3 regions of the Chryseobacterium paludis genome follow, and region 1 is predicted to be linked to each of the others. Evidence: riboswitches for the same ligand, from Rfam matches in the RefSeq annotation. Region 1 holds a riboswitch; each other region holds the start of a gene.
What was found. Region 1 has a riboswitch for S-adenosylmethionine ahead of NG806_RS17445 (SusC/RagA family TonB-linked outer membrane protein). Riboswitches for the same ligand answer to the same signal wherever they lie in the genome.
Positions count from the first base shown of each region.

Region 2: another riboswitch for S-adenosylmethionine. It lies ahead of NG806_RS14350 (TonB-dependent receptor plug domain-containing protein); the one in region 1 lies ahead of NG806_RS17445 (SusC/RagA family TonB-linked outer membrane protein).
Region 3: another riboswitch for S-adenosylmethionine. It lies ahead of NG806_RS23005 (alpha/beta fold hydrolase); the one in region 1 lies ahead of NG806_RS17445 (SusC/RagA family TonB-linked outer membrane protein).

Region 1 covers NZ_CP099966.1:3,843,074-3,850,863, forward strand. The annotation lists gene NG806_RS17420 (LysM peptidoglycan-binding domain-containing protein) at 1-674, shown strand, start outside; gene fabD (ACP S-malonyltransferase) at 743-1,618, shown strand; gene NG806_RS17430 (GYDIA family GHMP kinase) at 1,629-2,534, shown strand; gene pckA (phosphoenolpyruvate carboxykinase (ATP)) at 2,662-4,278, shown strand; gene NG806_RS17440 (type II 3-dehydroquinate dehydratase) at 4,355-4,759, opposite strand; SAM riboswitch class I at 5,003-5,099, shown strand; gene NG806_RS17445 (SusC/RagA family TonB-linked outer membrane protein) at 5,183-7,790, shown strand, end outside.
Region 2 covers NZ_CP099966.1:3,179,167-3,186,956, forward strand. The annotation lists gene NG806_RS14345 (aconitate hydratase) at 1-475, shown strand, start outside; gene NG806_RS14350 (TonB-dependent receptor plug domain-containing protein) at 548-3,292, opposite strand; SAM-I-IV-variant riboswitch at 3,595-3,694, opposite strand; gene NG806_RS14355 (TonB-dependent receptor domain-containing protein) at 3,895-6,117, shown strand; gene NG806_RS14360 (HesA/MoeB/ThiF family protein) at 6,277-6,987, opposite strand; gene thiH (2-iminoacetate synthase ThiH) at 6,999-7,790, opposite strand, start outside.
Region 3 covers NZ_CP099966.1:3,995,552-4,003,341, forward strand. The annotation lists gene NG806_RS18175 (MGH1-like glycoside hydrolase domain-containing protein) at 1-2,386, opposite strand, end outside; SAM riboswitch class I at 2,572-2,681, shown strand; gene NG806_RS23005 (alpha/beta fold hydrolase) at 2,746-3,720, shown strand; gene NG806_RS23010 (ACT domain-containing protein) at 3,748-5,286, shown strand; gene NG806_RS18185 (O-succinylhomoserine sulfhydrylase) at 5,404-6,564, shown strand; gene NG806_RS18190 (homocysteine S-methyltransferase family protein) at 6,601-7,623, shown strand; gene metH (methionine synthase) at 7,685-7,790, shown strand, end outside.

The sequences.
Region 1 (7,790 bases):
GTAATTTGGTTATTATTGAAACGAATGATCAGACCTATGCTGATAAGATCGTAGATGAAGTGAAGGCAGTATATTCCGATCAAAAGATATATATAGTTGCTGATGGTAAAAAAGACAACGCTAATTATATTAAAGCAGGTCTTGAAAAGGCGGTTAAAAATCCAAATGTGATGATTGTAGGTTCTCCTGCAGAAATCAAAGCGGATCAAAATATGATGACCGGACAATCAGCACCGGTAATTGCAATTTTAGCCAGTGATAATGATGGTACCGGGGAAGCTTTTTCAAATAAAATAATTGCATTGTCAAAAGAAGTGCAGGGAGTAAAAGCTTTCAGTATGTATTATGTCCCAAGTTTTGAGAAAAAAGTAGACGAGCTTAGTCAGGTTAATCTGGTTTATCTAATGGATAGAAAGATCAATACAGATGGAAGTTTTGAAAAGGAAATCCTTGCAGCCTATAAAAGTAAATATTGTAAGACTCCTTCAAGATATGCAATCATTGGGTTCGATGTTGTAAATGATATGTTAACAAGAGAGAACAAAAAAGGAGAAATCTTTAAACAAATGAATAAAATTCAGACCCAGCTTGCGACTAAGTTTGAGTTTGTAAAGTCCAAAGCTAATGGTGCTTATGTAAATACAGGCTATCGTGTGATTCGATTGGTTCCTTAGAGAAGAGGATTGCATTAAGGAAATTCTTAATATTATATTTATATTTGCATAATATTTTAAATTAATAGATGAAAGCACTTGTATTTCCTGGGCAGGGTTCTCAATTCGTTGGGATGGGAAAAGAATTATATGATTCTCGAAAAGACATAAAGGACTTGATGGAATCTGCCAATGAAATTTTAGGTTTTGATATTCTCTCCCTTATGTTTAATGGGGCGGATGAGGATCTTAAAAAAACTGAGGTTACACAACCTTCTATTTTTATACATTCAGTAGCTGCTCTAAAAGCAGTAAACGGTCTTGGTGCTGAAATGGTAGCAGGTCATTCTTTAGGTGAATTTTCAGCACTTGTTGCTAATGGGGTTTTATCTTTCGATGATGGACTTAAGTTAGTTTCTGAAAGAGCAAAAGCAATGCAGGAAGCTTGTGATGCAAATCCAAGTTCTATGGCTGCAATTTTGGGATTAGAAGATGCTAAAGTTGAAGATATCTGTGCTCAGATTAACGGAATTGTTGTTCCGGCAAATTATAACTGTCCTGGACAATTAGTGATTTCCGGAGAAACAGCAGCTGTAGAAGAGGCTTGTATAAAATTAAAAGAGGCAGGTGCTAAAAGAGCGTTATTATTACCTGTAAATGGTGCTTTCCATTCTCCATTGATGCAGCCGGCACAAGAGAAATTAGCTGCTGCAATTGAGCTTACCAAATTTAGAAAAGCAACTATTCCGGTTTATCAGAATATTACAACAACAGCGGTTACTAACCCTGACGAAATTAAACAAAACTTGATTGCACAACTAACAGGTCCTGTAAAGTGGACGCAATCTGTTCAGAATATGATTAAAGATGGTGCTTCTAACTTCGTAGAAGTTGGACCAGGAAAGACGCTTCAAGGATTGATCAAAAAGATTGATGGTTCTGTAGACGTTGCTTCTGCAATCTAAACAAAATAATATGGGCGAGATATTTTCACCAGGAAAGCTGATGCTGACTTCAGAATATTTCGCAATAGATGGAGCTCTTGTCCTAGCGGTACCAACCAAACTAGGACAAGAGTTTTTTTTTGATGAAAAAAATGATCAGAAGTCATTAATTTTCTGGAAAGCCTATCATCAGAATAAACTTTGGTTAGAAGCCGTCATTGATTATAAAGAGTGGCAGATCCTGGATACCAATATTCCTATAAGTGCAGAGTTTATTGTAAAAACTTTAAAGAATGTACAACAACTTTCAAATAGCAAACTTGCTGGAACAGATTCCTATTATTTAAAAACAAATCTTCAGTTTCCTTCCGATTTTGGATTGGGAAGCAGTTCTACCTTAATGAATAATCTTTCCGAGTGGGCAGGAATAAATGCTTTTCAGTTAAATACCATGAGCTTAGGCGGAAGTGGTTATGATATCGCTGTTGCAAAAGAGAAATCTGCAGTTCTTTACCAAAACAAACCCGAAATACACTATAAAAAGGTAACCTTCAATCCTGTTTTCAAAGATGAATTGATCTTTATTCATTTAAATCAGAAACAAGACAGTAGAGAGGCTATTAATCTTTATAAATCTAAAGTAAAATCTGATGAATTAATCGAAGAGTTCTCAAATCTTACAAAAGAAATTTTATTGTGCAATAAATTGGATAATTTTTCACGATTAATGGAGATTCACGAACAAAAAATTTCTCACTTTCTGAACATGCCAACAGTTAAGGATCGGCTTTTTGAAGACTGTCCCTTTTTTGTAAAAAGTTTGGGCGCATGGGGAGGTGATTTTGTGATGAGTGCCAAATTCAGGGGCTTTAAGGACTATTTTCGGGGAAAAGGTTTTAATACTATTTTTGATTGGGATAATATAATTAACTCATAAACAACAATTTACAACTCTTCATTTTTCTTTGTCATTCTGACTTATATCATTATATTTAACCACCTTTAACAATAAATTAATATTTAATTTTGTTGGACTAAAAAAAGAAATAGAAAATATAAGTAAAATGAAACACGCTAAAATCATCCAGGATTTACAAAAATTAGGGATTAAAGGAGACTATGAAGTAATATATAATCCTTCTTATGAGGAATTATTTCAAGCAGAAGTTTCTCCCGAAAATCAGGGTTTTGAAAGAGCTGAACTTACGGAATCTGGTGCAGTATCAGTAAAAACGGGAATTTTTACAGGCCGTTCTCCTAAAGACAGATATATTGTTCAGGATGATGTTACAAGAGACACAATTTTCTGGGATGGTAAAGTGAATTTACCTACAACAGCAGAAATCTTTCAGTCTTGTAAAGAATTAGTGCTAAACCAACTTTCTTCTTCTAAGAAAATTTATGTTGTAGATGCTTTTTGTGGAACAAATGCTGATACAAGACTTAAAGTAAGATTCATTGTAGAAGTTGCATGGCAGGCGCATTTCGTTACTAATATGTTCATCCGTCCATCTCATTTTGAGCTGGAAAACTTTGGAGAGCCGGATTTCACTGTAGTGAATGGGTCTAAAACAACTAATCCAAACTGGGAGGCTCAGGGATTAAATTCTGAGAACTTTGTAATGTTCAACCTTACTGAAAAACTTCAGATCATTGGTGGAACATGGTATGGAGGAGAAATGAAAAAAGGAATGTTTGCTATGATGAATTATTATCTTCCTTTGAAAGGTATGGCATCAATGCACTGTTCTGCAAATGTAGGTGAAGAAGGAGATGTTGCCTTATTCTTTGGTCTTTCCGGAACAGGAAAAACGACTTTATCTGCAGATCCTAAAAGATATCTGATTGGTGATGACGAACACGGTTGGGATAATAATGGAGTATTCAATTACGAAGGTGGTTGCTATGCTAAAGTAATTGATTTATCAGAAGAAAAAGAACCGGATATTTTCAGAGCGATTAAGAGAGATGCACTTTTAGAAAATGTTGTTGTTCATAATGGGGTTTCTGATTATACAGATGGTTCAATCACGGAAAATACAAGAGTTTCTTACCCGATTTATCATATCAACAAGATTGTTTTGCCTTCTAAGGCCGGACATGCAAAAAAGATAGTTTATCTTTCTGCTGATGCGTTCGGAGTATTACCTCCGGTTTCTATATTGGATGAAAACCAAGCTCAGTATCACTTCCTGTGTGGATACACTTCTAAATTAGCTGGAACTGAAAGAGGAATTACTTCTCCAGAACCATCGTTCTCACCTGCATTTGGTGAGGCATTCTTAACATTACACCCAACAATGTATTCTAAAACACTGATTGGTAAAATGAAAGAACACGGTGCAAAAGCTTATTTGGTAAATACAGGTTGGAATGGTACTGGTAAAAGAATTTCTTTAAAAGATACAAGAGCCATTATTGATGCGATCATTGATGGGTCTATCGAAAATGCTCCTAAGACGAGAATTCCAATTATGAATTTAGAGATTCCTACTTCTTTACCAAATGTTACGGAAGGTATTCTAGATCCTAGAAATACATATAATGATGCAACTGAATGGGAAGAAAAAGCAAAAGATCTAGCTTCAAGATACATTAAAAACTTCGAACAGTATTGTAATACTGAAGAGGGGAAAAAGCTTATTGCTTCAGGTCCGCAATTACAGGAACAAACAATTTAAGACAAACCATCTTAATATAAAATTAAAGCCTCATCATTGATGAGGCTTTTTTATTTTTTTCTTTTGTGACCAAAAATTAAAAGCTCAACAGCGCTAATCTGTAACCTTGTAAGCCAAAGCCTGATAATACTGCATCAGTATATGCAGCAGTCACAGACTTCTGACGAAACTCTTCTCTTTTATAAATGTTGCTGATATGGACTTCAATTTTAGGCTTTTGAATGTTTTTTAAACAATCAGCTATAGCATAAGAATAGTGGGTAAAAGCTCCCGGATTTATTACTAAAGCATCAAAATTATCTTCCTGAAGTCTGTTGATCAGTTCACCTTCAATGTTAGATTGATAATAATTCAGCTCTTGGGTAGGAAATTCCGATCGTAATTTATCTAAATATTCCGCCATTGAAATTGTTCCGTAAATTTCCGGTTCTCTCGTTCCTAGCAAATTAAGATTTGGACCGTTTACAATTAAAATTTTCATACTATAAAATTAAAAAGTTTTTTTGATTAGCATTTATATTTCTGTCTTTTATTTCAATTAGGTGGATTACATTATTTTTAATGATATTTCTCATGTTTGAAAAATTAACATTTTTTCTAAAGGTCTATTGATAGGCAGTTTATGTAAAAATTTAGTTAATTTTTGAGAAATTTTAATAAAAAATTTAATAGTCTACTTGTTTTATAGACTAATTGTTTTTAGATTTGCAACCATATTTCGATCGGCTTATAAAGAAAGATGGAGGGAACTGACCCTGTGAAATCTTAACAACCTGCATAATGCAAGGTGTTACATTCAGCCTTTTAAGGGAAAATAAGCATTAGGTTAATCAAATTTATTGATGCCCTTTGCTGTCTTTTCCGCAAAGGGTTATTTTTTAATATTTCATAAATAAAATTGATTATGGTTAGTAAAAATTTATTTAAGGCTAAAATTTGGATTCCACCAAGTGCTTTGTTTTTCTTAGGAATTATGAGTGTGAATGGTCAGGAAACAAAGCCTAAAAAAGATACACTTCGGGAAAAAGATATTGATGAAGTTGTCGTAGTTGCTTACGGTAAAGCAAAAAAAACAAGTTATACAGGTTCTGTAGCAACAATCTCAAGTGAAAAGATTAATAACAGACCAGTTACTAATATTACCAAGGCACTGGAAGGGCAAGTGGCAGGACTGCAGGCAGTAAGTTCCTCCGGACAACCTGGAGCCACAGCAACGATACGTATCAGAGGGATCGGATCTATCAGTGCTTCGAGCAATCCTTTATTTGTTGTAGATGGAATTCCTTTTGATGGAAACATTAATTCTATCAGTCCAAATGATATTGAGTCTATCAGTGTTTTGAAAGATGCTACAGCGAGTTCTTTATATGGATCACGAGGGGCAAATGGTGTTATAATAGTAACAACAAAATCCGGAAAAAAAGGCGAGCCTCGAATCAACTTTAATATGAGCCAGGGTTTTTCCAGCAGAGCAGTAAAAGATTATGAGCAGGTAAATACAGATCAGTATTTTCAATTGTATTGGGAAGCTTTGAGGAATGGATATCAATCAACTCAGATATCTTCACAACAGGCAGCACAGATGGCTACAAACAATTTGGTGAACGAATTGGGAATTAATCCTTATGGACCAAATTATGCTCAGCCAGTAGGAACCGATGGAAAGCTTTTACCTGGAGCTAAGGCTTTATGGAATGATGACTGGCGGGATATTCTTCAGAGAGTAGCTTCAAGAAATCAAGTCGATCTTGATTTCAGCGGTGGAAATGAGAAAGGGAATTACTTTTTTTCATTAGGGTATTTGGATGATAAAGGAATTGCCATTGGTTCTGGTTTTAAAAAATACAGCACCAGATTAAAAATTAATAATGAAGTCAAAAAATGGTTAACTATTGGTGCTAATTTAAGTTATACCAATAGTCTTCAGGAGGCTCCACCTTCTTCAGATTCAAGAACAGATAATATCATTAATGCAGCAAGAGTAATTCCTTCTTTTTATCCATATTATGAAAGAAATCCGGATGGAAGTTACAGACTGGATGCCAATGGAAACAATATCTATGACTTTGGAAAATACAGACCAACAAGTGCTTTACAGAATCAAAATGCTGCTGCAACTTTACCTTTAGATAAAAACGAAAACAGAGAAGATAACTTTTCAGGAAAAGGATTTTTAGACTTTACTTTTTTACCAGAGTTAAAATTTAAATCAAGCTTCTCAGTTGACCTGGTCAATTATAATGGACATTATTATTCTAATCCATTGTTGGGCGAGGGGAGTGAAATAGGTGGTTCTGTAACGAAAACAAATTCGAGAACCCTATCTTATACAACCAGTAATATTTTGACCTATGATAAAAAATTCAACCAGCACCATTTCAATATTCTGGCAGGGCAGGAATTTTATCATTATGAATATCAAACAATATCTGGAAACAGAAGTCAGTTTTCTCTGCCTTATTATTATGAGCCGGATGCAGCTGCCCTGTTGGGAGGATTCAGTGGGAATAGTGATAAATTAGGTCTATTGAGTTTTTTAGGTAAAGCAGAATATGATTTTAAAAACACTTACTTTATTTCAGGGTCTGTAAGAGCGGATGGTTCTTCAAGATTTTCACCTGAAAATAGATGGGGGACTTTCTGGTCTGTGGGAGGTTCATGGAAAGCCTCAAATGAAAATTTTATTAAGAATTTGAATTTCTTTAATCAGCTTACTCTTCGTGCAAGTTACGGAGGTCAGGGAAATGATAAATTAAGTACATATTACGCTTATCAGAGTTTATATGCATTTTACAATAATCTTGGTGAAGGAGGAACTGTAGCAAGCAGACTTCCAACTCCGAATTTAAAATGGGAGACAAATCTCAATTTAAATGTAGGATTAGAGTTTGCAATACTTAACAATAGAGTTAAAGGGAATGTAGAATATTTCCAACGCCAGAGTAAGGATCTTTTATTTGACAGACCATTAGCTCCTTCTCTTGGTTTTACCGGGTATTCTGCCAATATTGGTGAATTGAAAAATACAGGGTTTGAATTCTCATTATTTACTACACCTGTTAAAACAGATGATTTCCAGTGGGACGTTGATCTTAATTTAACCACTCTGAAAAATAAAATCACAAAACTTCCAAAAGGATCTATTGTTACAGGAACCAAATTATTACAGGTTGGAGGTTCAGTCTATGATTTCTTTATTCCTGAATGGGTGGGTGTTGATCCAGGCAATGGGTCTCCTTTATGGAAATACATCTACCAGGATGCGAATGGAAATACAGTGGAAGGGACAACTTCAGAGTATGCAAAAGCTACAAAAACCTTACAAGGGTCTTCTTTACCTAAGTTTTCCGGTGGATTGACCACAAGCATAACCTATAAAAACTTTGATTTTTCAGGATTGGTAACATTCAGTGTTGGAGGTAAGATCCTTGATACGGATTACACGATGCTAATGTCTAATGGAAGCAGTGCAGGAAGAGCCTGGAGTGCTGAAATGATCAACAGGTGGACGC
Region 2 (7,790 bases), 660 kb from region 1:
TGCTTACAACATGGAAACGAATCATGTTAAAAATGAATTAACAGGTGAATTTGGTGAAGTTCCTGCTGTACAGAGAGCTTATAAAGCTGCTGGAATTCCTACGATTGTAGTAGGAGATCAAAATTATGGTGAAGGTTCATCAAGAGAGCATGCCGCAATGGAACCAAGACATCTTGGTGTAAAAGCAGTATTGGTAAAATCATTTGCACGAATCCACGAAACGAATCTTAAAAAACAAGGTATGTTAGGGTTAACATTTGCTAATGAAGCTGATTATGATAAAATCTTAGAAGATGATACTGTTAACTTCTTAGATCTTGATCAGTTTGCCCCAGAAAAACAGCTTACACTAGAATTTGTACATGCTGATGGAACAAAAGACATTATTATGGCAAACCATACGTACAATGCTCAACAAATTGACTGGTTCAAAGCAGGTTCTGCGCTAAACCTTATCAAGAAACAGGAAAACTAAATAAATTTTAGTTCTATATAATTAAAGCCTCGCAAATGCGAGGCTTTTTCTTTTCCAGTTTGGATTATATTATTAAAATTTAAATTCAACTCTTGCGAATAAAAATCTCCCACCAATACCATATTGGGAAACCTGTCTCGAATAAACAAACTGATTATCTGCAGTTAAAGAATTGATAAGAGGATTTTTAGAAGGCATAACATTGAATATATTATTACTTCCTATTGTTGCTGAAACATTTTTATTAAAATCATATCCAACAGAAAGATCGGTTACAAAGCGATTATTCAATACAAAATGTTCCTGTTTACCTACAACTCCATCAAAGTTAGCATCCAAAACATCAGCATCTGTTACCTTACCAAAGAAAGAATTTCTTACCAGAACATTAAAGGCAGAAAATTTTAGAGCATTCGAAAGAGTAGCTTTTACACGAGGAACTGCTTCTTCAAAATACACTCTGTTAGGCTCTGAAAAATAACTATCAATTTGACTTACTAACTTGGGAGACGCATGGATCTCACCAATCCTTTTGGTCTGATTAAGATTGAAACCAAAATAGTTTTCCAGGCTAATTCCAGAACCTAATCTCGTGGTCTGTGAAATAGTAAGATCAAGTCCTTTTGTTTGCGAATCAACTGCATTAGCAAAGAAATTAGCAGCGCTCGCCCTGGCAAGATCAAAAGCATTTTGAAGAACAGCTTGGTCAGATCCCGGAGCGAAAGTTCCATCCGGTCGCGAAAACAAGTCAGTTAATACCACTCTGTCTTTAATTTTAATATAATAGACATCTGCTGTAACGACCAAATTCAGTTTCGGAACTTTCCAAGTAAGCCCAGTACTATAAGATTGGGAAGTTTCCTGTTTCAATTTTGGAATTCCCAAAGCCTGTGCCGCTTCAGAATTATTTCTAAAGGTTCCCACCTGTGTAGTCTGTCCCTGCTGAATCAACGTAGATGTTGAACTATAATAAATCTGAGCCAATGATGGTGCTCTAAAACCTGTAGATACAGCGCCTCTCCAATTGAAATTATCAACCAATCTTACATTGGTCGCAAATTTATAATTGAATGTTGATCCAAAATCTGAATAATTCTCATATCGTAATGCTCCTTCTACCAACCACCAATCAGTTGGCTCCAGTTCAACATCCAAATATCCCGCAACACTATTTCTATTACCAGAAACTGCATTATCAGGGCTGAAACCCGGAAATACCTGTGAACCGGCAGGTCTGGTATTTCCAAAAAAATCGGTTACCAACTCATTTTTAGGAGTATTGACTGTTACTACATTTCCAAAAATATCATAAGAAGCATAAGAGTTTTCTTTACCCGCATTCACTTTATAATTTTCGTAACGGTACTCTCCTCCAAAAGCTATGTTTAGCCCATGTAGTACATCATATTTTTTTGAGAAATCAAGATTAAGTGTGTTCTGTAAAAACTCTAAACCTCCGGCATCAAAACTTCTTGGAGAGTTACTAACCAGGGAAGAATTAAAAGTATTTACTACTCCGAAATTGAATATGTTTTTACCAAAAGTATTGCTTAGGTCTACATTCCAGCCATTCCATTTTCCTTTAATTCCAGCTGCATAAGAATAGTCATTAATGGTTGCTTCAATCTGTGGTAAATATCCGTTAGGGGTAATAAAATTGATATTCCTTTCCGTATTTGGTAAACGGAAAAAACCACCCGCATTTCCTAACCTGTAGCTATAACCACCAAAAGAATAAACTTTCCAGTCATCATTAATAGGAACTTCTGAATTATAGTACACCTGTGCCGACTGCAGTTTCGATTGTCCAGCTCTGATACTGAAATCTTTTCGTTCTAATCCTCTGTAAGCAAGTTCATCATTAGTAACGTCTCCACCCAGTAATCCCTGTAATGTTGAAATACTATTTGCATTTGAAATTTGCGACTGTAAATCAGATGAAAAGTAATTTACTTTTGTTGCATATTGCTTGATCGCATTGATAATCTGTTGGTTATTAGGTGTATTACCAATATTTTTATACAATCCATCAATGTCCACTCCATCTTGTGCTGCTCTATAGTTAATGGCATTATAGGCATTGTAAATATCACCATTTCTCACCCCTGCTCTTGAATAAGGATCCCGATATTGCGTTGATGTGGTAATATTAAAAAAACCTTGTTTCCCCAATTTAAAACCATAATTAAGATCTAAGGAAATGGTTTCTCCATCCAAGCCTCCCGAAAAATTATTGGTAACAGGTGAAGCATATCCACCCAAAAATAGTTGACCAGAAAAACCTAATCTCTTTTTAAGACCTAAATTGACAACTCCGGCAATCGCATCGGAACCATATTGTGCAGAAGCACCGTCTCTTAATACTTCGATTTTATCCAATGCAAAAGCAGGAATAGCATTAAGGTCTGTTCCTACAGAACCTCTTCCAGGTGTAAGGGTAACGTTAATCAGTGAAGATTGGTGTCTTCTTTTTCCATTAAATAAGACTAAAACCTGATCCGGTCCTAACCCTCTTAGTTGTGCCGGATCGACAAAATCGGTTCCATCATTCACAGTATGTGATGTAGAAGAAAAAGAAGGGACTATATAGTTTAAGGCCTGACTTATATTATTAACCGGACTTTGTTTCAATATTTTTGAAATATTAATAACATCTACCGGAACGGGTGTATCTGTTAGTGATCTACCAGATCCTCTGGATCCAAGTAGAACCACCTCGTCTATTTTCTTAGATTTTATAGTATCTGATTGTGCGTAGTAAAATGTCGAAATAAGGGTGGCTGAAGTGATGATACTTCTGTGTTTAAAATTGCGCATGTGTTTTATCTTTTTTGTATTAATGATTGTCTGCTTAAAGCTTTTAAGCAATAGAAATTCCTAACCCTGCAAGTACAAGGCTAAAAAAGGAAATGATAAACGGTTTTATTAGTTAATAGAAACTAAAGGAAGCTAAGAACAGCAACACATACACATCGAATAATGATATGCATATTGATAGAAATAATGAAGCTTCGCTTCAGTATTCAAAAGACAAAAAGTCAAATTTGTTGTGGTGTCATTTCCCGTGTTCTTAAACATTGATTTATACTTTAAAACAAAAATTATAAGATGGGAAGAATAGAGTAAACATTTTTTCCGAAACTGAGTCGGCTTATCTATTTCAGCACCTTGCTTGTTTTGCAGGTTGCTATCCCATCTATGAGATTCTTGATAATTATGGGGCAAAGATATAACTATTTTGCAAATAAAAAAATAATTCACGGAAAAATTACATTAATCGCAAAATCAATCCAAGTCCTTAGAGTCTATAATTTAATGTATTCTTGGCACATTTAGGGAAATATCATATGATACAAGAAAAGAATCTTGTAACAAAATTTACTTTTACGCGTCTAACCAAGTAGTAGTAAAAAAACATTATGAAAAAAATTATACTCGTTTTATCTTTTCTAGGTATTACAGTTATACATGCACAGGAAAAGACCAATAATCAGGTAAAGGAAAAGCAAATTGAAGAGGTTGTAATGACCAAAACTAAAAAAGCCGTTGAACAGAAAGCAGACCGAACAATTTTCGATTTCTCTGAGCAACCTCAGCTTAATAACGGGAATGTATTAGAAGGAATCAAAAAACTTCCAGGGCTTGTTTCAACAGATATTGCAGGAATGATGTATCAGGGAAAAATACTTGATGTCTATCTTAATGGGCGTCCCTTGAATATTACGTCCAATGAACTTAATTCTTTTCTGGAAGGAATGCCAGCTAATTCGGTAGACAGGATTGAAGTCATTACACAACCTGGAGCTGAATTTCCAGCAACTTCAGGGGGTGCAATCATGAATATCATTACGAATAAAAACGCTAATAAGTACCTAACAGCAACCTATTCAGGAAACTATTCTTTTAGCAATTATGGTAAATTCAGAAATAGAACCACTAATTCTTTAAATTTAAATGCCAGAAATAAATATTTCGGATGGCAATTGAATTTTGGTCAGAATTATCGTGAAAGTATGCTAAACTCGAATCAAAATGACTTATTACTAAGTAATACGGATAGGGTTGGTCGTGGCTATTTTGCAAAGTCAGGATTAACCTTCGATCTTGGTCAGGATAGATTGCTATTAAACTATGATATCTATCACAACAAAAACAGCAATTATACTGATAGTAATGGCTTTGCTGATCTCCCTTACATTCCTATAAAAGACAGTATAAGAGAAGGTTATTTTCATGCATTTGATGCTGCTTACACGAACAACTTAAGACAAGAAGCTGTTGTTACCTATCAGAAACGCTTTAGCGATAAATCCCAAAAATTAGATTTTCAATTTGGATATACTAAATCTACCAGTAAGTTTGATCAGAATAATATTTTTAGAGACATCAATTATATTAATCCTGATAAAACTATCCCAAGGTTTTCAGACGGAGTACTGCTAAACAATGAATCTGATATGAGAATAGCCAATTTCAAAGTGGACTATTCTCAGCCAATTAAAATTCTTGATGGTGGAAAGGTAAGTTTTGGAGGATTATATGAAAAACAAAACTTCGATACACAAAGCAGAGGTCTGACCAATCTGGATTACCAGAGACAGACAGCATCTACTTACTTAGAGTTTCAGGCAAAATTGAAAAAATTCGATTTTACGTTAGGATCACGTGCTGAGAACTATGACATTTCCGGAATAACGAGAGTCATTGATAGCAAAGGGGCAGTTGTTCAGAAAGACTTACTTCCTTTTAATAAGTTTAAATTGTTTCCAAACGCCAGTGTACAATATAGCCTGATGAATCAGGTTTCTATTTCGGCTAACTACAATAAGAAGATAAGCTTACCAAGTATTTCTGCGCTTAACCCAAACAACACAACATTCCAAGGGCCAAACACTCAGGTTACAGGTAACCCTAATCTACAGCCAACAATTTTTGATAACTATGAAGTAAAGCTTTCTGCTTTTGATTATGCATTTATTGGATATAGTGTAAGTTCAGCAAAGAATCAGGTGGCTCAGATTATCAGAAAAGATGGTAAGAATCTCTTCAACGAACAGGTGAATATCTCCAGTATGAGGATTCATAATTTCAATATAGGCCTTCCTGTACCATTTATGATTTTCAGTAAGCCTATGAGTGAGATCATGAAGTTTGATTTTAACCCTGATAAGATTAACTTTATGTATATCTACGCCGGATACCAAAAACATGAAATTGATAATTTAAACAATAGAGGATTTTGGATTTTCAATGTGATGACTCAGTTAATTTTACCTAAGCAAATAAAGCTGACGGCTAATTATAGTTATCTGACTCCAAAAGCAGGCTATTTCTACTTTACTGCAGAGAAACCATTCAGCAACACGGTTGATATTACCTTAACTAAAAAGTTTTTGGATAATCGCCTTACAGTCTCTGTTTTTGCCAATGATATCTTCAATGGGCAGGTAATGCAGGTACGTTCTAATCCACCAAATGGCGAAGCTGTTACGCTAAGAACGAAATATGATACAAGAAACTTCGGGATCTCTATTAATTATAAAATTCCAACTAAGAATAAATTAGCTAAGGAAGACCCTAATATCTTAAACAGTACTAAAAAAGAGGACAACGGCGGAGTAATGCAACAGGACAATAAATAAAACTTCGTGAAATTGCAAAATCGTTGATTTGTTAATTTGTACACTCGTGCTCAATGTTGTCTGTCATTTCAACAAAGGAGAAATCTATACTAAGTATTAAAATAAAAAAGGAGGCAGTAAGAATATTCTTACTGCCTCTCTTATTTAAAACAATATAATTTAAAAATTAATGGTTTGAAATCGCCATTCTAAAGTATCGATAAGAGTTAGTTGATTTAGATTTAAAGGTAAATCTGTTATTATTTTTAAAGTCAGATGCGCCATCATACTTCCCACAATTCCGGGTAATGAACCCAGGACACCAAGGCTGTCACAATCATTAAGGTCTTCATCAAAAGGAGGTTCAGGAAAAAGATCTCTTAAATTTTTGCTCTCTTTATAATTAAATATTGCAACCTGGCCAGAAAACCCAAGTATACTTCCATATACCAAAGATTTTTCTAATGTTACACAGGTATCATTAATTAAATATCGAGTGGCAAAGTTATCTGATCCATCTACTACAAGATCATATTCAGAAATTATTTTTTCAATATTGGATTGATCTATTTTCTCTTCAATAGGAATGACATTTACATGATGATTGAGACTCTCAACAAACTCGACTGCGCTTTTTACCTTTGACGTTCCTACACTGTTTTCACTATAAATAATCTGTCGGTTTAGATTATGTAATTCTACGACATCAAAATCTGCGATTCCCAATGTTCCAACCCCTGCAGCAGCCAAATACTGAATAACCGGACTTCCAAGTCCTCCAGCACCAACAACAAGTACTTTTGCATTGATTATTTTTCGCTGGCCTGCAACACCTATTTCATTAATAAATATTTGCCGGCTATATCTTGAAAACATCTCTTCACTATTCATGATCATCTTTTTTAAAAACCACTGTATACGGAGTCCCAATCTTTCATTACCGGATCATATCCCGCTCCTTTAATCATATTCTTAATCACGTGCATACTTCTTTCATCACTGGTTTCAAATTGTTCCAGAGACTGTTTATCGACCGCATAACCACCTGGATTTGTTTTTGAACCGGCACTCATTGCTGTAGCACCTAATGAGACAATATGATTTCTAAAACTCTCATTCTCCCTGGTAGAAATAGATATTTCAATATCTTCATTCCAAATCCTATATGCACAGATAAGCTGTAACAGATCTTTATCCTCCATGATAAAATTGGGTTCTATGATTCCTTCTGCGGGTCTTAGTCTTGGAAAAGACACTGAGAGTTTACTTTTCCAATATTGTTTTTGCAGATAGTCAATGTGCATTGCATTAAACAAACTATCTACCCGCCAGTCTTCCAATCCAAGTAAAACTCCTAAGCCCATCTTATGAATTCCAGCTCTTCCAATTCTGTCAGGGGTATCCAAACGAAAATGAAAATTAGATTTTTTTCCTTTGGGATGGTATTGTTTATAAACTTCCTGATGATAAGTTTCCTGATATACCAAGACAGAATGAACCCCTTCCTTATGTAATAATCTATACTCCTCTTCTGATAGCGGCTGTACTTCAATTGAAATATTAGCAAAATGAGTCTTTAATAAACGGACTGCATTAATAAAATAGGAAATACCTACTGTCTTATTTGCCTCACCACTTACGAGTAACACATGATTTACCCCCATTGTTTTTAAGACCATCGCTTCCATCATAAG
Region 3 (7,790 bases), 150 kb from region 1:
CTTCTTCAAGGTTTCTTTTGTCTCCACTTCCCGTTGGTAGTTCCACTTTTAAGCTATTCCCATAATAGAAATGAAATCGCTGAAGACTTTCTACGATTAGAAAATTAATCGGAAACCAAATGGGTCCTCTCCAGTTACTATTTCCTCCGAACATCCTGCTGTCACTTTCTGCCGGTGTATAATAAACAACGTTTTCAGTACCATGAACGGAGAATATAAAAGGATTTTCTTCATATACTTTTGACATCGCCCTGATTCCATAGGAACTTAAAAACTCTTTTTCATCGAGCATTCTGGTAAGAACTTTTGATAATCTGTTTTTGCGTAAAATGCTCATTAAGTGCTTTCTTCCGTGGCCTTCTTCATCCCAATGAGAAACTAATTTTGTAAGTTCTGGTTTGTTTTTAAGAACCCATTCCATTCTTATTTTAAAGTTAGGCATTTTTTCCAGTAACCCGTGATCGATGATCTCTACAGCGAATAGTGGAATAAGCCCAACAATACTTCTCAAGCGAAGGGTTACACTTTCACCATCACCTAATTGGAGTACATCATAGAAAAATCCATCCTCTTCATTCCATAATCCTTCCTTGCCATCACCCATATTTTCCATAGCTTCTGCAATATAAAGATAATGTTCAAAGAATTTAATGGCCATATCCTCATATACCTGGTAATATTGAGCCAGCTCCATAGCTATTCTCATCATATTCAAGGCATACATTGCCATCCAGCTCGTACCGTCTGCCTGTTCCAGATGTTCGCCATCTTTGAGTTCCATATTTCGGTCGAATGCACCAATATTATCGAGTCCCAAGAAACCGCCACCAAAAATATTCTTACCATTTTTATCCTTACGGTTCACCCACCATGTAAAATTCAGAAGTAATTTCTGGAAAACTTTTTCAAGGAACAACAAGTCTGGTTTGCCATTTGTTTTTTCATCAATTTTAAAAACCCTGAAACAAGACCATGCGTGAACAGGTGGATTTACATCACTGAGGTTCCATTCATAAGCAGGAAGCTGCCCGTTGGGGTGCATATACCATTCCTTTGTTAATAGAAGAAGTTGGTTTTTTGCAAATTGTGCGTCGATCAATGCATAAGGAACGCAATGGAAGGCCAGATCCCAGGTTGCATACCAAGGGTATTCCCATTTATCAGGCATGGAAATTATATCCTTATTATGCATATGATTCCACTCTGTATTTCTTACGTAGTTATAGAAATCCCGTGGTGCATCAAAATTGGGGTCTCCTTTTAGCCATTTTCCAACGTTGTAGTGGTAAAACTGTTTGTTCCAAAGTAATCCTGCGAAAGCCTGCCTTTGAACATTTCTTTCATCCTCATTGGTTACATCGTGCTGAACTTCATTATAAAATTCATTTGCTTCGGCAATTCGGGTATTGAAGATTTCTTCAAACTGGTAAAAAGGCTCATCCGTATCTTCGGGTGATAATCTGAAATCAAAAGTTTTTGACTGGCCACCGCCAATTATTTCATCGATGATAAAAGAAGCTTTTGATCCTCTTTTTTCAGGATTGATACTATTACTTTTATGAATGATATAATCATTTATTCCATCTTTGAAATAGGTGTTTTCAATAAATGGGACTCCATATAATTTCCGTGTATTTGTTTCATTATCACAAAAGGCACTTCTTGCATTTGTATTTCTTGAATAAAACTTTTTAATAGAAACACTGTCGTGATTGATATCAATACAGCCTTCATTTGAAGCATTCAACATGCCTTTATAAGTATTGTAACCCCATTTCCAGTTATTTCTGAACCATGCGGTTGGAGCTACGATTATAGGTGCATCCTGTTGGCTTCTGTTATGGATAGAAACCCGTACCAGAATGTCATTGGTTTCTGCCTTGCAATATTCAATAAAAATGTCAAAATATTCATTATTATCAAAAATTCCTGTATCAATAATTTCATATTCAGCCTCTTTTTTGCTGCGTTTTCCATTTTCAGAAACCAGATGGTCATAAGGAAATTCATTGATGGGATACTTGTATACCATCTTCATATAGCTATGTGTAGGAGTGTTGTCCAGGTAGTAAAAGATTTCTTTGATATCTTCCCCATGATTTCCCTGAGGGTTGCTCAATCCAAAAAAACGTTCTTTTACCATTTTATCTTTCTTGTTCCAGAACGAAAGAGCAAAGCAAAAAAGCTGTTTGGTGTCGGATATTCCTGCAATTCCTTCTTCCCCCCATCGATAAGAATAACTTTCAGCTTTGTCGTGGTTTGTAAAGTTCCAGGCATTGCCATTAGGGCTATAATCTTCACGAACATTACCCCATTGTCTATTGCTTACATAAGGGCCCCAACTTTTCCAGTTGATATCTTGTAATCTTTGTTTTTCTGCGGTCATAAATCATCATTTTCACTACGAAGTTAATTTTTTTGAAAAATAATTCCAATTTTTTCTATCTGAATAATTCTTAACATATCCTTGTAACTCTTATAATTAGAGGGTTTTTGAGAAAAAAATATTTTTTTGTAAAAATTTAAAATAAAATGAACTATCTTTGCAGCTCGATCATTCAAATATTGAAAATGTTATCAAGAAAGGTTGAGGGATTAGACCCTATGAAACCTTAGCAACCCTTTGTGCAAGCGAAGAAGGTGCTACGTTCTACCAAATATTTATTTTGGACAGATAACTTACTGAAGTTCTTCAGCCATTTCTCGTGGCATTTTCAATTGTGTTATAAGTAATATATAATAGAATTGAAAACAGAACTAAAACATATTAATCTTTCGTATCAAACCTATTCCGGAAAGGAATACCATATCCCGTTGAGTTATCAGCTCTTCGGGAAAGAATTGTTTACTGCACCCATTATTTTAATTAACCACGCTTTAACAGGAAACTCAAATGTTTCAGGGAAAAATGGTTGGTGGAAGCAGTTAGTGGGAGAAGGAGAAGTTATTGATATTAATTCTTATACCGTTCTGTGTTTTAATATTCCAGGAAACGGTTATGATCATTTTTTAATTGATGAGTATGAGGACTTTACACCTTCAGATATTGCAAATATATTTTTAAAGGGTCTTGAGTTTTTAAATATTAAAAATTTGTACGCCATCATTGGAGGCTCTCTTGGAGGCGGAATAGGCTGGGAAATGTTGGTGAAAAATCCACAACTGGCTGAAATATTCATTCCTATTGCCTGTGATTTTAAAACACACGATTGGCTTCATGCTCAGTGTTTGGTTCAGAAGTTTTTATTGAACGGAAATGATGAACCATTACAAAAAGCCAGAATTCATGCGATGTTGTGTTACAGGACTCCACAATCTTTAAACGACAGATTTCAAAATAAATACAATACAGAAAAACAAAAGCTTGAATCAGAAGATTGGCTTGTTTATCATGGAAAGGCTCTTAATGAAAGATTTAGTTTGAAATCTTACAAGCTAATGAATCATTTACTTATGAACATCAACGCTGAAGAAAATAGGTTGGAGAAAATTCAGGCACGAATGGACTTGATCTCCGTTGATACAGATCTATTCTTTCCTGCTTCAGAAATCCGGATGTGTTTTGAAAAACTGACAGGCAAAAAAGAGAATGTTTCTTATCACGAGATCACCTCAATACATGGGCACGATGCCTTCCTAATGGAATATAAACAATTAAATAATATCATTAAAAACATCTTGTTACAGACTGAAATTAAGCGAACACAAAATTTCCTGTAGCAACACTAAACAATAAAGAATGAACAGATGAAAAATGCTAACGAAATAAAATTTTTAAAAAATAGATCAATTATCAAATTTGAGGGTGAAGATTTCCTGGGAGAAATCGGTATTGATGGAAGAATTTTTAAAGCACTTACTTTAGCACGGATTAGTGTTGGAGTAATTTCACAACAGGCTATTGAAAACGGATTATCAATTCTGGTTCACGAAGATGATTCTGAAAAGGCTGTAAATTGTCTCATTGATGAATTTGAATCAGAAAGAAAATCCGGGAAAGTTTCTCAGATCTACAGTATTAACAATGTTTCTGTCTTAGGTTTTGTAGCTGAAGACCTTAATAAAGTACTTGCAGAGTTGGCTAGAAATAATGTATTCCCATTACTTCTCAATCAAATAGCAAGCGAAAAAAGAGTAAATATCGTAGTAACCTCTTCACAAGACGAAAAAACTAAAAATATCATCGAATCTGAAATATCAAAAAAACCTAAAACAGTTCATCTGGCAATAATAGGACATGGAAATGTTGGAAAAACTCTGATTGATCAGGTTTTACAATCTTCAGAAGAAATCAAAAGACGAAAAAAAATTGACCTTAAAGTAGTAGCAGTTGCGAACTCAAGGAAAATAGCATTCAATAAAAAAGGTTTCGACAGTAACTGGAATGATGAGGTTTTAATAGCGGAAAGCCCTTCAAATGTTGATGAGCTAATTAATTTTTCAAGAGAAAATCAATTGGAAAATTTAATAGTAGTTGATAATACGGCAAGTAAGGACTTTGTTAAAAACTATCATGCCTTGGCAGAAAATGGATTTGATCTGGTTTCTTCGAATAAAATATTCAATACACTACCTATTGAAGAATATCGTAAACTAAGATATACGTTGAATAAAAACAACAGACGTTATCTTTATGAAACTAATGTAGGAGCTGGTTTACCTTTGATTGATACGATAAAATTATTACACCTTTCAGGGGAAAATATTACAAGAATAAAAGGGGTATTCTCCGGTTCTTTAAGTTATATTTTCAATAATTTCTCTATTAGAAATGATAAGTTTTCAACAGTTATAGGGGAGGCAATGGAAAAAGGTTTTACTGAACCAGATCCTCGTGAAGATCTTTCTGGAAATGATGTAGCAAGAAAACTTTTGATTTTAGCCAGAGAACTTGATCTTATTAATGAATTCAGTGATATAAATATTCAGAACCTAATCCCTCAAGACCTTCTCTCGATCGGGAAAAACGAATTCATCTCCAGACTGGAAGAATTGGATACTGAATATCAGAATATCAAAGATGGTCAGGCTTCGGATCATGTATTACGTTACGTAGGTGACTTACATGGTGATTTACAAAAGGAAAAGGGGCAGCTTGATGTGAAATTGATTTCTGTTCCTGCTACCTCGGCTTTAGGCCAGCTAAAAGGTTCAGATTCCATTTTTGAGATCTACACGGAAAGTTATGGTGAGAATCCGATTGTGATTATGGGTGCAGGAGCAGGAGCGCAAGTAACTGCAAGAGGGGTTTTCGGAGATATTTTAAGAGTAAGCGAAACTAAATAAATTAATGTACGAATGTAGCAGTATAACAATGTACCAATAGCTACCCGGAAAAGAAGAATTGCTTCATTGGTAAACTGTTACATTGATATATTGTTACATTATTAGAATTAAAACTATATGGAAAATTTTGAAACATTTGCAATAAGAACTCAGACAGAAAGAACTCAGTTTGATGAACATTCGACGCCTTTATATCTTACATCAAGTTTTATTTTTCAGGATGCTGAAGATATGAGAGCGAGTTTTGCAGAAGAAAAACCAAAAAACTTATACAGCAGATTCTCCAATCCGAACGTTACGGAATTCACAGATAAGATAGTAAAAATGGAAGGTGCAGAAGCGGGATATGCTTTTGCAACAGGTATGGCGGCCATTTATTCGACTTTTGCAACATTGTTGGATGCGGGAGATCATATCGTAAGTTGTCAATCTGTTTTCGGATCTACACATACTTTATTTACAAAGTATTTTCCGAAATGGAATATTGAAACAACCTATTTCAAAGCAGAAGATGCAGAAGATGTTGAAAAATTAATTAAGCCTAATACAAAGATTTTATATCTGGAGACTCCAACAAATCCAGCCATTGAAATTTTAGATTTAGATTTTTTTGGAAAGATTGCTAAAAAACATAATCTTATCTTTATTGTAGATAATTGTTTTGCAACACCTTACCTTCAGCAACCTATCAAGTATGGTGCTGATGTTGTCGTTCATTCGGCGACAAAATTAATTGATGGACAGGGACGTGTTTTAGGAGGAGTAGCAGTAGGAAGAGAAGACCTGATAAGAGAGATCTATCTTTTTGCAAGAAATACAGGACCTGCAATGTCTCCTTTTAATGCGTGGGTTTTATCTAAAAGTTTGGAAACATTGGCGATCCGAGTAGAAAAGCATTGTGAAAATGCTCTGAAAGTTGCTGAGTTTTTGGAAAACCATCCAAATGTGGAATTGGTGAAATACCCGTTTTTACCTTCTCATCCGAGTTATGAAGTGGCAAAAAAACAAATGAAGTTAGGAGGTAATATTGTTGCTTTTGAAATAAAAGGAGGAATAGAGGGTGGTAGAAAGTTTTTAGATAAAATAAAAATGTGTTCACTTTCCGCAAACCTTGGAGATACAAGAACAATTGTTACGCATCCGGCCTCTACGACTCATTCGAAGTTAACGGATGAAGAGAGAAATGAAGTCGGAATTACAGCAGGTCTCGTTCGTTGTTCAGTAGGGTTGGAAAATGTAGAAGATGTGATTGCGGATCTACAACAGGCCTTAGATTAATTCAATAGAATAATAGGTTTTAACCAAAATTTACAAATGAGAAACTCAGAACAATTATATAAAGCGCTTTCACAAAGAATTTTAATTCTTGATGGAGCTATGGGGACAATGCTTCAACGATATAAGTTTGAAGAAGAGGATTATCGTGGCGAACGATTCAAAGATTATCCGCATTTAGTAAAAGGAAATAATGATCTACTTTCTCTTACACAGCCATATGCTATAGAAGAGGTTCATAAAAAATACCTGGAGGCCGGAGCAGATATCATCGAAACCAATACATTTTCAGGAACGACGATTGCAATGGCAGATTATCATATGGAAGATTTGGTATATGAACTAAATTATGAGTCCGCAAAGATTGCAAGAAGAGCGTGTGATGAATTCACAGCAATTAATCCTGATAAACCCAGATTTGTTGCAGGATCAATTGGACCAACCAACAGAACGGCTAGCTTAAGCCCCGATGTTAATGATCCCGGATACCGAGCCATTACATTTGATGAGTTGAGAATTGCCTATAAGCAACAATCTGAGGCTCTATTAGATGGTGGATCTGATATTTTATTGGTGGAAACTATTTTCGATACACTCAATGCAAAGGCGGCTTTATTTGCGATTGATGAAATCCAGGACGAACGAGGGATAAAAATTCCAATTATGGTGTCTGGAACTATTACAGATGCCTCAGGAAGAACGTTGAGCGGACAGACCGCAGAAGCCTTTTTAATTTCTGTGTCGCACTTAAATCTACTAAGTGTCGGTTTCAATTGTGCACTGGGAGCTAACCAATTGACACCTTATTTGGAAACCCTGGCTCATAATTCAGATTTTTATGTTTCAGCCTACCCTAATGCAGGTTTGCCTAATGCTTTCGGTAAATATGATGAGACTCCTGAATTTATGGCAGAACAGATAAGAGAATATGTAGAAAAAGGATTGATCAATATTATTGGTGGATGTTGTGGGACAACACCTGAACATATCAAGGCTATTGCAGATTTGGTTAATAAATATGAACCACGAAAGGTTAATAAATATAACAATGTATCTATCTAACAATTTATCAGTAATTAATCCATTGCTGAATTGTCAGATTTATAAATTGGTAAATTAAAATATGAAATATTTAAGATTGTCGGGCCTCGAGCCTCTTATCATAACACCGGAAAGTAATTTCATCAACGTTGGTGAAAGAACTAATGTTGCGGGTTCTAAAAAATTCT